DNA from 3 places in the Polaromonas sp. UC242_47 genome. Region 1 is predicted to be linked to each of the others. Evidence: predicted binding sites of a transcription regulator. Region 1 holds the regulator's gene; each other region holds the start of a gene.
What was found. The regulator sigma-54, encoded in region 1, starts transcription at its own class of promoters, with help from an activator protein. The targets are predictions, from matches to a motif close to TGGCANGNAANCTGCTTT.
Positions count from the first base shown of each region.

Region 2: ACHMXK_RS01065 (TorF family putative porin) is a predicted target of sigma-54. The motif match lies at 3,078-3,095, and genes of this name have one in related genera.
Region 3: ACHMXK_RS12220 (PEP-CTERM sorting domain-containing protein) is a predicted target of sigma-54. The motif match lies at 2,482-2,499, and genes of this name have one in related genera.

Region 1 covers NZ_JBIOAO010000003.1:286,967-292,167, forward strand. Annotated here, with positions in the region: gene ACHMXK_RS23035 (thiol:disulfide interchange protein DsbA/DsbL) at 1-604, shown strand, start outside; partial or broken gene lptA (lipopolysaccharide transport periplasmic protein LptA) at 840-1,473, shown strand; gene lptB (LPS export ABC transporter ATP-binding protein) at 1,484-2,251, shown strand; gene ACHMXK_RS23050 (RNA polymerase factor sigma-54) at 2,463-3,998, shown strand; gene ACHMXK_RS23055 (class I SAM-dependent RNA methyltransferase) at 4,131-5,201, shown strand, end outside.
Region 2 covers NZ_JBIOAO010000001.1:216,372-221,572, reverse strand. Annotated here, with positions in the region: gene ACHMXK_RS01080 (aldose 1-epimerase) at 1-294, opposite strand, end outside; gene amt (ammonium transporter) at 443-1,849, opposite strand; gene glnK (P-II family nitrogen regulator) at 1,878-2,216, opposite strand; gene ACHMXK_RS01065 (TorF family putative porin) at 2,254-3,030, opposite strand; gene ACHMXK_RS01060 (YifB family Mg chelatase-like AAA ATPase) at 3,238-4,776, shown strand; gene ACHMXK_RS01055 (glycine zipper 2TM domain-containing protein) at 4,850-5,201, opposite strand, start outside.
Region 3 covers NZ_JBIOAO010000001.1:2,508,885-2,514,085, reverse strand. Annotated here, with positions in the region: gene ACHMXK_RS12225 (GNAT family N-acetyltransferase) at 1-692, opposite strand, end outside; gene ACHMXK_RS12220 (PEP-CTERM sorting domain-containing protein) at 1,583-2,428, opposite strand; gene ACHMXK_RS12215 (FAD-binding oxidoreductase) at 2,850-4,445, opposite strand; gene ACHMXK_RS12210 (NAD-dependent epimerase) at 4,642-5,201, shown strand, end outside.

The DNA.
Region 1 (5,201 bases):
ATCCCTGGGCGCCTTGACGGCGCCGGCCCAGGCCCAGGGCAAACCGCCCCAGGCGGGCAACGACTACCTGGTGCTCGACAAACGCGCCTCGGTCAATGCGCCGGCCGGCAAGGTCGAGGTGGTGGAGTTTTTCTGGTACAGCTGCCCGCATTGCAATGCCTTTGAGCCGGCGTTTGAGGCCTGGGTCAAAAAAGCGCCCAAAGACGTGGTGGTGCGGCGTGTGCCCGTGTCCTTCCGCGCCGACTTTGAGCCGCAGCAGCGCCTTTACTACGTGCTCGAAGCCATGAACAAGGTCGAGGAACTCCACAAAAAGGTGTTTTTCGCGATTCATAACGAACGCCAGATGCTGAACACGCCCGAGCTGGTCGCCGCCTGGGCCGATAAGCAAGGCATCAACAAGGCCAAGTTTGTGGAAATGTACAACTCGTTTGACATCGCCGCCAAGGCCCGCAAAGCCACGCAGTTGCAAGACGACTACAAGGTGGACGGCGTGCCGGCCCTGGGCGTGGCCGGGCGTTTCTATACCTCGGGCGAACTGGCAAAAACCATGGATCGCGCGCTCTTGGTGACGGATTACCTGATCACCCAGGCCCGCAAGGGCTAAAAGCCCCCACGCTTGCCACTGCGTGTGCTGCGCTGCCCCCCGAGGGGGCTCATTTTCCTAGGGGCGGCCCGTCGGAAAATGGCGCAACCTCCACGTGGCCGGCTTGGTGCCGCCGCCGGGTATTTCGCCTCTCGACCCGCCCTGATCCGGCGGGTTTTTCTGCGCCTTGCCAATTCCGGGGAGTGCCATGGCTACAATGAAGCAACACCACCAAAGCAGCAAGATTCGTGCCTTTATGAACTACCCCGCCTGTGTACTGATGCTGGCCGCCACCCTGGCGGTCTTTCCGGTTGCGGCTGAAAAGGCCGATCGCGACCAGCCCATGAACGCCGAGGCCGACGCCTTGCGTTATGACGACCTCAAACAAACCAGTGTGTTCACCGGCAATGTCGTGATCACCAAGGGCACCATCATCATCCGGGGTGCGCAGGTCGATGTGATCCAGGACGCCGAGGGTTACCAGAACGCCATCGTGATCGCCGCGCCCGGCAAGCTGGCGTTTTACCGCAAGAAGCGCGACCTGGTCGACGAATATATTGAAGGTGAAGGCGAACGTATCGAATACGACAGCCGCGCCGACACCGTCAAGTTCATCCGCCAGGCCGTGTTGCGCCGCTATATAGGCGCGACCCTGGCCGACGAAAACCCACGGCAACCTGATTATTTACGACAACCCGACCGACGTGTTCACCGTCGACAGCGGCGAGAAAGCCCGCACGGCCAGCAACCCCTCGGGCCGGATTCGCGCCCTGCTGGCGCCGCGCAACCAGACGCCCGCGGCGGGTGCCGCCGGCACCCCGGCAACGGCGCCCCCCGGGTCAGCGCCAACGCTGCGGCCCAGTACCACGCTGGGCAATGACAAAAAATAACACCGCCTCCATGACCGAGTCTCCGGAAAACGCGCCCATCAGCCGCCTGGTGGCCACCGGCCTGCAAAAGGCCTACGGCAGCCGCAAGGTGGTCAGGGATGTCTCGCTGGCGGTGCAAAAAGGCGAGGTTGTGGGTCTGCTGGGCCCCAACGGCGCCGGCAAAACAACGTCGTTTTACATGATCGTCGGGCTGGTGCGCGCCGATGCGGGCGAGATCACCATCGACGGCCAGTCCATCGAACACATGCCCATCCACAAGCGTTCGCGCCTGGGCCTGAGTTATCTGCCGCAGGAAGCCTCGATTTTCCGCAAACTCACGGTCGAGCAGAATGTGCGCGCCGTGCTGGAACTGCAGGCCGACGAAGCCGGCAAGCCGTTGAGCGCCAAGGCCATCAACGAACGCCTGGACGCCTTGCTGCAGGACTTGCGCGTGGACCACCTGCGTGATTCACCGGCGCCGGCCCTGTCGGGCGGCGAGCGACGCCGTGTCGAGATTGCCCGGGCGCTGGCCACGCAGCCGCGTTTTATTCTGCTGGACGAACCGTTTGCCGGTATCGACCCGATTGCCGTGATCGAGATCCAGCGCATCATCGGTTTCCTGAAGTCGCGCGGCATCGGCGTTTTGATTACCGACCACAACGTGCGCGAAACCCTGGGCATTTGCGACCATGCCTGCATCATCAGCGACGGCCATGTGCTGGCCACGGGCACCCCTTCTGAAATTGTGAACAATGCCGATGTGCGCCGGGTTTACCTGGGCGAACATTTCAAGATGTGATCACTTTGGCTCCCCCCCGTTGTCGCTCACTGCGTGTAGCGCCCTCCCCCCTGCAGGGGGCGGCGCCTGCGGCCCGGCAAAGCCGGCTGCGCAGCCCCCTGCTGGCAAGAAAATCACGGGCACACGCCGGCCGCCGCGCCGGGCCGCCCCAAGCAAGGCCAGCCCCCTCGGGGGGCAGTGAACCACACGCAGTGGGGAGCGTGGGGGCACCATGAAACAGGGTCTGTCATTACGCGTTTCGCAGCATCTGGCGCTGACGCCCCAGTTGCAGCAGTCGATTCGCCTGTTGCAACTCTCCACCCTGGAGCTGAGCCAGGAAGTCGAGCAGATGCTCGACGAAAACCCGTTTCTTGAAGTTTCCGAAGAGGCCGCGCCGCGCGAGGATTTTGGCCTGGTCCAGGCCGACACGCCGGTCAGCCAGGAAACCCGTGAATTTGAATCCGCTACGGATTCCATAGCTGTCAGTGCAGACGGGGTGGGGGCTACAGGTCAAAATGATGCTGAACCCAGCAGCGAGGCCAAACTCGAGGAAAGTTGGGAGGGCGACGGCAGTGTCGACATCGCGCCCGACGACAACGAGTGGGGCGGCGACGCCGCGCCGCGCAAAAACAACCATGACGACAGCGAAGTCGATGCCGCCGATCTGGCGCGCAGCCATGAGTCGCTGCAAGACCATTTGCATCGCCAGGCCTTGTCCCTGCGCCTGTCGGACGAAGGCCGGGCGGCGCTGCATTTCCTGATCGAGTCGCTGAACGACGACGGTTACCTCGAAGACAGCCTGGCCGCTCTGGCCGCCGGCTTGGCCGGGGATGACCTGGAACAACTCGACGCACTGGTGCACGAGTTCACCGTGGCCCTGAAGCTGCTGCAACACATGGAGCCGGCCGGCGTGGGCGCGCGCAACCTGGCCGAATGCCTGGGCCTGCAGTTGCTGGACCACAAAAACTGCGACGAAACCCGCGCCGCCATCGCCATGTGCCAGCAACCCATGGAGTTGCTGGCCCGACGCGACGTCAAACGTCTGTCGCAGCTGTGCGGTTTTCCCGACACCGTGATCAAGGCCGCGATGGCGCTGATCGCCCGGCTGGACCCCAAGCCGGGCCGGCGTTTTGTCAATGTCGAGCGCAACCTGATCGTGCCCGATGTGATCGTGGTCAAGTCCGGCCGCGGCTTCAAGGTCTCGCTCAACAGCGACGTGATGCCGCGCCTGCGCGTGCACGACATTTATGCCAATGCGCTCAAGCAGAACCGGGGCCAGAACGGCCAGGCCCTGCAGCAGCGCCTGCAGGAAGCGCGCTGGTTCATCAAAAACATCCAGCAACGGTTTGACACCATCCTGCGGGTCAGCAGCGCGATTGTCGAGCGGCAGAAAAACTTCTTCACCCACGGCGAACTCGCCATGCGCCCGCTGGTGCTGCGCGAAATCGCCGACGAGCTGGGCCTGCACGAGTCCACCATCTCGCGTGTGACCACGGCCAAATACATGAACACGCCGTTTGGCACCTTCGAGCTCAAGTATTTCTTCGGCTCGGCGCTGGGCACCGAAACCGGCGGCAATGCCTCCAGCACGGCGGTGCGGGCGCTGATCAAGCAGTTTGTCTCGTCCGAGAGCCTGACCAAACCACTGAGCGACAACCAGATTTCCGAAATGCTCAAGGAGCAGGGTATCGAGTGCGCACGCCGCACCGTGGCCAAGTACCGCGAGGCTTTGCGCATCGCCCCGGCGAACCTGCGAAAATCGCTGTAAAGAGGATTTTGTACCTCCGGTGCCCGGGCGCGGGGTCCGGCATCCTCCAGCACCTCCTGCCTGCCGGTGTCCTGCGCCCTTGGCCCTGTTTCCCGATCACCCCATTCCCCGGAGCCCCTAGAGGCACCCCATATGAACCAACTTCAATTATTTTTACCTTGCGCCGCGGGTGTCGAGGAACTGCTGTCCGCCGAGGTCAAACGTATCACCGGCACCCAGGGCAAGGCCTGGCGCGCCGGTGTGCAGGTGGCCGGCTCCTGGCGCGACGCGATGCAGCTCAACCTGCACAGCCGTCTGAGCCAGCGCGTGCTGATCGAGCTGCAGCACAACCAGTACCGCAGCGAACAAGACCTCTACAACGCGGCGGCCGCCGTGGCCTGGGAAATCTGGTTCACGCCCAAACAGACCTTCAAGATCGAGATCACAGCGCAACACAGCCCGCTGACCAGCCTGAACTTTGCCGCGCTCAAGATCAAGGACGCGATCGCCGACCGCTTCCGTGATAAATACGATGTGCGCCCCGATGTCGACACCCGCTGGCCCGATGTGCGTGTGTACGTGCACCTGACGGTGGATACCGTGACCCTCTACATCGACACCTCGGGCGAGCCGCTGTTCAAGCGCGGCTGGCGCGAAGACAAGGGCGACGCCCCGTTGAAGGAAACCCTGGCCGCCGCTATGCTGGCCGCCAGCGGCTGGAGCGGCGAAGAAGGGCTGTGCAAACAAGGCGTGCCGCTCTATGACCCTTGCTGCGGCTCCGGCACCATCGTGATTGAAGCGGCGCAGATCGCCCGCAACATCGCGGCCGGCATGGGCCGGCGTTTTGCGTTTGAAAAATTTGTGCCTTTCCAGCCCCATGTCTGGGAAGGCTTGTTGGACCAGGCCGAAGCCGCCATCACCGAACCAACCGCGCCCATCTTTGGCAGCGATGTGTCTTTCCGCATGGTCGATTTTGCCGAGCGCAACGCCGAACGGGCCGGTGTGGCCAGCGCCATACAACTGCGCGGCGGCGACGCCCTGCAACGTATGCCGCCCGCGCCGTCCGGTGTGATGCTGGTGAACCCGCCTTATGGCGAACGGATTGATGTGGCCGGTGTGGCCGGTATTCCTTCGGTGCAGGGCCGCGACCAGCGCCGCACCGCGCAATTCCAGGGCCAGGGCATCGATGAGTTCGGCCAGCCTGTGCCGCAAGATGATCGCGCG
Region 2 (5,201 bases), on a different contig from region 1:
CAGCACCTGCCAGGGCCGCTGCCAACCCAGGCCGTGGATGGCATGCGGTTCCGGCCCGTTGTTTTGCACCAGGGGATGGCTGGTGCCCTGCCATTTCAGGGTGGCATGACCAACACGGTTGGAAAAAGGCACCAGCGGGTAACTGCCGGCCAGACGCACGGACAACAACTCGTTCGCGGGGGTGGAACGCAGAACCGGGATATCGCCCAGCCACAGGCCGCTGATACAAGCGCCCAGATCGGGCTTGATGTCACAACGCAGACTGGCGCTGGACAAGGTGATGGACTCGGTCATGGCGGGCTCCTTTTGCTGTCACGATTGTGCATCGGTGTGCCCAAAAAAAATGGCCCGCCAAACCGAAGTCCGTGCGGGCCCAACATCCAAAGGAGACTCTCGCTAGTCATTCCCGCCGTGGCTGCAGCGCAGCCACGGCCTGTCTGCTTTAACGGCTGTAAGCGGTTTCGCCGTGTGACGTGATGTCCAGGCCTTCACGCTCGGCTTCTTCGCTCACACGCAGGCCAATCAGCAGATCCGCGACCTTGTAGGACAGGAAAGCCACCACGCCAGACCACGCCACGGTGAGCAACACACTCTTGACCTGCACCCAGACCTGGTGGCCCATGGCGAAGTCGGCAGGCTGTGTGCCGCCCAGGCTGGGCGACGCGAACACACCCGTCAGGATGGCGCCTATGATGCCGCCGACACCGTGCACGCCGAACACGTCAAACGCATCGTCGGCACCCAGCATTTTCTTCAGGCCACCCACGCCCCACAGGCACACAAGGCCGGCCACCAGGCCCAGCACGATGGAGCCCATCGGGCCGACAAAACCGGCCGCTGGCGTCACGGCCACCAGACCGGCAACAGCACCGGAAGCCGCACCCAGCATGGACGCCTTGCCTTTGTGCAGCGCTTCGCCGCCTATCCAGGACAAGGTTGCGGCGCTGGTGGCCAGGATGGTGTTGATGAACGCCAGACCGGCCACGCCGTTGGCCGCGCCCGCCGAGCCGGCATTGAAGCCGAACCAGCCCACCCACAGCAGGGAGGCACCAACCATGGTCAAGGTCAGGCTGTGCGGCGTCAGGGCCTCCTTGCCAAAGCCGATACGTTTGCCCAGCATGTAAGCCCCCACCAGACCGGCCACACCGGCGTTGATGTGCACCACGGTGCCACCGGCAAAGTCCAGTGCGCCGTCTTTACCGAGCAGACCGCCGCCCCACACCATGTGGGCCATCGGGATGTAGCTGAAGGTGAACCAGAACACGGAAAACAGCAACACGGCGGAGAAGCGCATACGTTCGGCAAAGGAGCCGACGATCAGCGCCACCGTGATGGCCGCGAAGGTGGACTGGAAGGCCACAAACACGTATTCCGGAATGGTCGGCAAGGCACCCGACAAGGTGTCTGCGGCAATACCTTTGAGGAAAAGTTTGTCGAAGCCGGCGAAGAAAGTGCCTTCACCACCAAACGCCAGGCTGTAGCCGTAGATCGCCCACAACAAGGTGATGAGCGCGAAGATCACAAAGACCTGCACCAGCACCGATAACATGTTTTTGGAGCGCGACAGGCCGCCGTAAAACAGCGCCAGTCCGGGGATGACCATCAGGATGACCAACATGGTGGAGGTCAACATCCAGGCGGTATCGCCGCTATCGAGCTTGGGTGTTGGCGCAGGGGCCACGACCACAGCCGCAGGGGCTACCACCACGGTGGCGGGCGCCACCACCACAGCCGCCGGCGCCACCGCGGCCGCCTCTGTGGCGGCAGGTGCCGGCGTTTGCGCCAGCACGGCTGCGCCCAAGGTCAGCAAACTCAAACCCAGGGCAAGCGAAGCAAGTATTTTTTTCATGGCAATGTTCTCTTTTTAGGGTTGAGCCTTACAGGGCTTCCTTGCCGGTTTCACCGGTGCGGATGCGCACGACTTGTTCCAGGTTGTAGACAAAGACCTTGCCGTCGCCGATCTTGCCGGTGCGGGCGGCGCCCTCGATGGCTTCGATGACACGGTCAACCAGCTCGTCGGACACCGCCGCCTCGATCTTGACCTTGGGCAAAAAGTCGACGACGTATTCCGCGCCCCGGTAGAGCTCGGTGTGGCCTTTCTGGCGGCCGAAGCCTTTAACTTCGGTCACGGTGATGCCTTGCACGCCAATACCGGACAGCGCTTCGCGCACTTCGTCCAGCTTGAACGGTTTGATGATGGCGGTGACGAGTTTCATGTGTTCTCCTTTGCCCCAGCGTTTATGCCGGCTTGTTTCAGAAAGTTTTCTTGACCGAGAGGACCAGGCCATCTTTGGCCAGGTCACGCGTGCCCGAACCGGGCAAGGTGTAAGGCGCGGAACCCAGGCCGCTGGTGCCCACCACCGCTAGGCTCAGCACCAGGCCGTCGATGTCCTTGTTGACGGCCACCGAGTAGTCGGTATACGAGTTGCCGTTCTTGATTTTTTGCGCGCCGACGTGTGGCACGATGGACCAGCCCGAGCCCAGGTCAAAGTTGGCGCTGAGGTCAAGGTAGCCGCTGTTTTTGCTGTTGACCGTGCCAAACAAATTGGTGGTGGCGTGCGAATACTTGGCCGTGAACACCCCGTAGGTGAGGGCGCCGTACAACTCAAAGGTGTTGGGATTCACCAGGCCAGGCGTATTGCTCAGGTTGTTGCCGGCATACCAGTAATAGAGGCCACCAACGTCATAACCCAGGCCTTCGGCCAGGGTGCCTTTGTAACCCCCGTAGAGATCCACTTCCGCCGGGCCTTTGGTGGTGTTGGGGTTGGCTGTTGTGTCTTTCAGCCAGGTGATGGTCGTGGCCCAGGTCCCGAGATAAAAACCGCTGCTGTGGGCGTAGTCAATGCCGGCCGACAAAGCGGGCTTCTTGCCGCTTTGCGAAATACCGCGGTAACGGTAGTCCGTGGTGGCGCCTATGTTGTAGGACAACGTGGACTCCGGCACGGGCGCCGGCGCGGCGGTCTGGGCAAATGCCGAACCTGCCAGGGTCAGAACCATCACCAGCATTGATTTTTGAGCGGTCAATTTCATTAAAAACTCCATTGATAGTTAAAAGTAGGAACTGCAGCCAGCTTCAATTAGCATGGAGCGTGCCAAAGCTCCGCAGCGTCAAAGTTGTGCGTCTTCTCTTGCAGAGGCGGCCGCGTGACAAGATGTAGGGCAGAAAAAGAGGTTCGCACCAAGTCAGTGCCAAGTCGGGTGCGCATTCGTGGTGCGCCAGCAGGGAGAAAACGGACAATGAGCTTATCTTTAGTGCAAAGCCGTGCTTTGCTGGGCCTGCAGGCCCATCCGGTGTGTGTTGAAGTGCACCTGGCCAACGGTTTGCCCAGCCTCACCCTGGTCGGGCTGGCGGAGACCGAGGTCAAGGAAGCGCGTGAACGTGTGCGTTCGGCGATTCAAAACACCGGGCTGGAATTTCCCAGCAACAAGCGCATCACGGTCAACCTGGCTCCGGCGGACTTACCCAAAGACTCTGGCCGGTTTGACCTGGCGATCGCCCTGGGCATCCTGGCCGCCAGTGGTCAGATCGATACCAGCAAACTGGCCGGTTACGAATTCGCCGGCGAGTTGTCGCTGGGCGGCGATTTGCGCCCCATACGCGGCGCGCTGGCCATGAGCCTGGCGCTGGCGAGCGCTGACGCCGGCCAGGCCAAACCCAAACTTGTGCTGCCCGAAGGCAGTGCCCAGGAAGCCGCGTTGGTGCCGGGAACCGAGGTCTACCGCGCCCACCACCTGCTCGACGTGGTCAGGCAATTCCTGCCGGGCGATGCGCCACCCGAAGCCATGGACGGCTGGGTCCGGCTGCATGCCAGCGCGCAACACCAGGACATGCCCTACCCCGACCTGGCAGACGTCAAAGGCCAGGCAGCCGCCAAACGGGCGCTGGAAATCGCCGCGGCCGGCGGCCACAGCCTGCTGATGGTTGGTGCGCCTGGCTCCGGCAAATCCATGCTGGCCCAGCGTTTTGCCGGCCTGCTGCCGGCCATGAGCACCGAAGAAGCCCTGCAAAGCGCGGCGATTGCCTCGCTGGGCGGACGCTTCTCAATGGACCGCTGGGCCCAGCGCCCGACCTGCTCCCCGCACCATACAGCTAGCGCGGTGGCCCTGGTCGGTGGCGGCTCGCCCCCCCGGCCTGGCGAAATTTCGCTGGCGCACCATGGCGTGTTGTTTTTGGATGAATTGCCGGAATTTCCACGGGCTGCGCTGGAGGCTTTGCGTGAGCCACTGGAGTCAGGCAGCATCACGATTTCGCGCGCGGCCCAACGGGCGGAGTTCCCCGCGCGTTTTCAGCTGGTCGCCGCCATGAACCCCTGCCCCTGTGGTTACCTGGGCTCCAGTTTGCGCGCCTGCCGCTGTTCGCCGGACCAGGTCTCGCGTTACCAGGGCAAACTCAGCGGCCCGCTGCTGGACCGCATTGATCTGCATGTGGAAGTCGGCGCACTGGGCGCCGATGAATTGCTGGGCGCGGCGCCGGGCGAAAGCACGGCCAGCATCAGGCAGCGGACGGTGCTGGCCCGCGAACGCGCCATGACGCGCCAAGGCAGCAGCAACCAGGCGCTGCAGGGAAAAGCCATTGACACGCAGTGCCAGCTGGACGCTGCCGCCGCAAAGTTTTTGAACATCGCCGCAGCCCGCCTGGGCTGGTCGGGCCGCGGGATTCACCGCTGCCTGAAGGTGGCCAGAACCATCGCCGACCTGGCCGGCGACGCCAGCGTGCAGGTCGGCCATGTGGCCGAGGCGGTGCAATACCGCCGCGTGCTCAAGGCGGCGCACTGAGCGACGGAACAAACGCGCCTCTTTCGGCCGACACCGTACGCAAAAAGCGCCAGCTACCGGACGGTCGCAACAGTTATCGGTTCAGCTCATCCGAGCGCGCAGGCTGTACGCTGGCGGGGGCGGCCACGGGTTTCGGGCCGTAGCTGACGCCGTCATTGCCGCGCAGCGTAGAACCCTGCACCGTCACCTGGCTGCCTATGCTGGGGGGTTGCGCCACTTCCACCATGCGGCGCGAGCCGTCGTCCATGTGCACACCGACCTGGTACACCGTCTCTTTGCGGACATGGCCTTCAATCGCATTGCCGGCAAAACCACCGCCCACCGCGCCCAGAATGGTGGCGGCGGTCCGACCTCCGCCGTGGCCGACCTGGTTGCCCAGAACCGCCCCCAGCACGCCGCCAGCCACCGTTCCCACACCGACACCG
Region 3 (5,201 bases), on a different contig from region 1:
TAAATCTGTTTGAGAGCTTCAGGCGCTACGTGCAGGTCCAGAGAGGCGCCTATCGCTGGCGCACCATTTGCGAAATCGTAGTCTTCAACTGAATTTTCCGTCAGTCTTTCAAAGAGTAAAAGAGACTCATACATTTCAATCCGGTTGGGATTGACCGCAATCACCAGATGGCGGGTATCGAAGAAATGAGTGCAGTATTCATACATGAATTTCATCAATGGAAACAGGATGCTTCCTCCTGTGTTCCTGAATTTCGGATGCACTGCAAGCGCCGATACTTCAGCGATTCTGCCCTGGTTCGCGCGGATTTCTGTGAGATCAAAAATCGACTGCAGGGGGAAACCGAAAACACTTTCGCGAATCAGCGAAATGGTGCCAACAACCTCACCGTCGAACTTGGCACACAGCGTAGTCGTGGTGGGTAACGCATGATAAATGTTAATGCGCATACCTGAAGGATCGGGCCGCATGAAGCCGCTGCCAACATAAGCATCATGCAGGAGCCGGAAACACGCTTCCAACTCCTCTTTCGTCTGCGCTATCTTGAGAACCAGGCGTTGATCAGGGCTGGGATCGCAATCAACAAAAGACCGATACACAGCGAATCGCAAGGGTCGCGGAAAGACGGAGAACGCTTTTCGAAGCGCATGGTGAAAGAATCTTTTTGCTGCTGGTGCCTTTGAATTTTTCATGGAGATAAAAACCGGGTCGCATTGTCCAAGTCTTTATGTGTCGTACCCGACTGCAGGGTTGGGACAAATTTTTCTAATGGCGAAAATTAGATTTTTTAATCGTATAGGCATAAAAACCATTGAGGTGCTTAGCTTTGTGACGAAGTGTCGCCACGACTTTCCGGTTATGTGGCTATGCAAGTGGTCACCTTGGCTTGACCCGCATTCAGGACGTCGGACATGACACCCTCCCTCCGATTGACTTTCGCGTCGCGCATTGCTCTTGCCGTCCAACACGGCCAGGTGTGATCGATTTGTGCGTGGCGTCACCTACACCTGGGGCAAGCTCTCGATCATGGCGGTATCCGGATACAACGGCGTTGAGTTGAACTGTCCAGCGTGGCACGACGTTCTCGAATCAGATCGTCTATCTCGGTCAAACCTTGCAACTACAGGAACTGGCACCCCGGCTCGCCGGGGTCGATCTGTGCCAGCACCCGCATTGGTTCAATTTTTTATGACTTTGTGGCTGCAGCGGAGTACGAGGGCAGCGCCGTCATCGAATCCGGATAATTGCCGGATCGCAAGCTGCTGCATGTGTTGGGGACCTTTGGAAACCTATGGCTTTGGGTACGAGCGAGTTTTGGGGGGTGTCAGTGGCTATTTCCTGTAGATCGACTTCTGTACTGGAGAGCTTGTCGAAATTTTCAACACTGAGGTTTCAAATCCCAATTGCAACGACCCCTTGTAATGAATCGAAGTTGAGGGTTGCCGAACGATGGTGAGACGATAAGAAAAAACAGGCAAAAGTGTATTGAAATCGCGCGCACTACAGAGCTGGCCACTCAAAATAGAACCACGCCCGGGAGGGCGTGGTCTTTGTCGATTTCCATCGGTTTGTGCTGTCCGAGTTATTTGGATTTGCGCGAACGTACGCTGATGCCCAAACCGGCCAGAGCGATCGCGAACAGAGCCAACCCTCCGGGTTCGGGAACAGTGGTGAAGCCGCGGAGATTTGCGGTCCCCTGGTAACACCAAGCGCCTACTGCTGCAGTGCCATTTTGGCACCCATTGGCAGCGCCGCTGCTTACGTCAAACGAATTTAGCACGGCATTGTTGAAGGAGGATGTGATCGCCATGTCGGCTTTTCCGCCGATCGCATCCAAAATACCATTCGAGTTGAGGTAGGCAATGACTGCCGCAATACCGGGGCCAGCGGTGTTGACGTCCATCAATCCAAACCCGTCGCCGCTCAGGGTCGCTCCAGTAAGAGTGCCGCCGCCGTTCAACACGGCGTTCGGAGCCGCTACCCCGCCCAAGTTGTTATGGCCGGTGAGGGTCAGCCACGGCGTAAGTCCCGTAATCGCTGCGAGATTGGCGGCCGAGTTTTGAAGAAGCAAGTTAAGCGCCGATGCATTCGCTGAGTAGTAAACCGAGAAAGTCGCGGAGCTAAATTCAACGTAACTGGTGCTGAAATTCTGGGAGCCGGAGTAGTTCGCAACATAGAAAAGGCCGCATGTGCCGTTGCCGGCGCAATAGCTGGTGTCACCGTTGACTGACGTGATAACACCGTAAGCCGTGGCACTCTGGCCATTGCCGTTGACGAAAGTTTGTGCCAATGTCGACGTGTCCAGGTGCGTATTGGTCGGAGGGCCACCAAGAACGCCGAAATCGATCCCGCCAACGACTGTTGCCGATGCCGGTACCGCAAGGGCGAGACCGGATGCTGCAACTAAAGCAACCAGAATTTTCTTCATGATCAACCTCCAGATGGATTGTGACGAGGGACTTATTTCCCACGCTTGTGTTCAATGCAAGGTGCGTGCCACAACGCTCCTGATCATTTAAGGCATTGAAAACAAAAGAGAAAATTAATCACTGGCTACTTTGAGGCGTTTGGGCGTCGTGCAATGTAAAAAATCTCGACAGTTGCGACGTCCGGGTGGGGTGCTATTTCGGTCCACCTCGTGATGCATAAGTCATACCATCGGTGGCTCACTACCAAAGGATCGGGTTGATGGGCTGAACAGAAGAAGAGTTTGAAACGCTGGACTTGGGCGATGCCCATCTGGGCCGACTGGTCAAGTGAGCTGGGCAAAAACCTGAAGCCAGCATGCCTGGTGTCTGCGAAAGCTGGAGCGAGGTCAGGCGTTGTGACTTGTGCTTCATGAGATGAACTTAGTAGTACCTGCCCGGCGCCATCAGGTTGTGCGGGTCCAGGTTTTTGCGCAGGCGTGCCTGGAATGTCCGGGAGTCTGTTTGTAGATCGACCAATTTCTGCATGCTGTTGATTCCCAGCCGGTAGGGAAACCATCCCTGGGTTCGCCCGGTCTCAAACAAGTGTTGGTAGCAGGCGGCCGCAGCGGCGACAGCTTCTGGTTTGTCGCGGTCAAACAGCAAGGGAACGGTGCTGTCAAATAGGCGCTCGTTCAGAGATGTAAACGTTATGAGTGGTTCGATGCCATGTTCGGGAGTGATTTGTTTCACCATGTTGACATAGGCCCGAACGCCGGAAGGCCGCATGGGCACCAGAGGGGCGTACCAGGTCAGGCCGCAGCCATCACGTGCCGGATTTTTAACCGGGCCCTGCTGCGGGTTTGGATTACGCCAATAGGCCAGCGGCAATGCGGTCTCGTTGGGTCTTCCGGCCACCAGCTCCAGTGATTGTGCCAATGTGCCTGCCACGCGCGTCAGCCGTTGGCCGACGGCTCCCGGGATCCACTTGGCCAGACCTGCCAGTGTGTGAGCGCGGGCCGGGGTCAAAAACAGGGTCCGACTGGCAACACCAGACAGCGCTTTTTCCATTTCTTTTTGCGCCGCGGCTACAACCCGGTGAGTCCCATAAAGGGTGGCAAAGCCGGTCCATGGCATGATTTGATATTGACGTCCCATCGCATCAATGACGGCTTGCGGAATCATGTTGTCGGGCCCGAGTTTGTCGATCGGGTAGGGCGTTGACATGCTCAGCACTCGATGCTGGTTCATCAGGTTGATGGCACCCAGGGTGCCAGGCAGCTTGATGAGCAGGGAACGGATGCGTTCCACAGCGGGTTCGAGCAAGGCATCATCTTTCAGGCTAAACAAACAGGCTTTGATGCACTCGGGCCGACGTGCCAGGATGATGGACATGTGAGTGACCACACCAAACCCCCCTTGCGTGAAAAGTCCGGTGGTGTACGGGCCAATACCCCATTTGAACAAGCGTGCCAGTTCTTCACCACCCGCCTCCCGCAGGGTGGTGCGATACAAACTGCCATCTGGCAGAACAGCCTCCAGGTCAGTCACCGCGCCAAAGTGGTCCACATGAGGTGTCACGCCATAGCCGCGCTCCAATGCATTGCCAACCAAGCTGCAAGTTGGACCCGCGCCGGTGACCGGCACCATGTAGGGATGCTGACCTGCCTCCAGGAAGTCGGCCAGCATGCCTTGCGTCACTCCGGGCTCCAGAGTAACCACACCCAGCTCTGCATCGAAATCAATGATTTTTTTGAGGGGTGACAAATCAAGGACGACGCAGCCGTCACGCGCGGGCAGGGCGCTGCCATAGCCCCAGTTCTGCCCGGTGCTGATGGGGTAAACGGGTACTTGATGTCTGCTGGCAATCCGCATGACGTCCTGCAGGCAGGCGCTGTCCTCTATTCGTAAGGCGGCCGGAATGCTTCTGTACGCGCCACTTGTGTCGCCGCCATAAGCGGCCGTCGCTGCTTCACCGAACAACACGCTTGGCTCACCGAGAAGGGCTTGCCACTGCTTGACCGCCAGCGATAGGTCCATGACAAACTCCTTGAGTTGCTCCAAGCTTACGCTTGCTGGCAGTGAGGAATTTTATTCTTGAATGAATACTTGATGTCAGGTATGGATCTGGAAATGATCTGTCGGATTACTTTACATGTTGAATGCGATATCGTCTTAAGTTCTCAGGCTGGCGCGCATTAAGATTGGTCGAATTAACTGGTTCGGGCATCAATCTATGAAAATATTATTGACGGGGGCCGCGGGCTTCATTGGCATGACGGTCGTCTTGCGCTTGCTGGCACGCGGGGATGAGGTGGTCGGCCTTGACAATCTCAACGACTATTACGACGTTACGCTGAAGGAAAATCGCCTCAAGCGACTGATGCCACACGCGGATTTTCGCTTTGTCAAAATGGACGTGTCAGATCGTCAGGGCATGGCGGAACTCTTTGCCGTCGAAAAATTTGATCGGGTCATCCACCTTGCCGCACAAGCAGGTGTGCGTTACTCGCTGCAAAATCCACATGCTTACATCGATAGCAACATCGTGGGTTTTATGAACATCCTGGAAGGTTGCCGCCACGCAGAAGTACAGCACTTGGTGTACGCGTCAAGTTCCAGCGTTTATGGCGGCAATACCCAGATGCCGTTTTCTGAACACGACAGCGTGGATCATCCTGTCAGTCTCTACGCCGCTACCAAGAAAGCCAACGAATTGATGGCACACACATACAGCCATTTGTATGATCTTCCCACCACTGGCCTTCGTTTCTTTACCGTGTACGGCCCATGGGG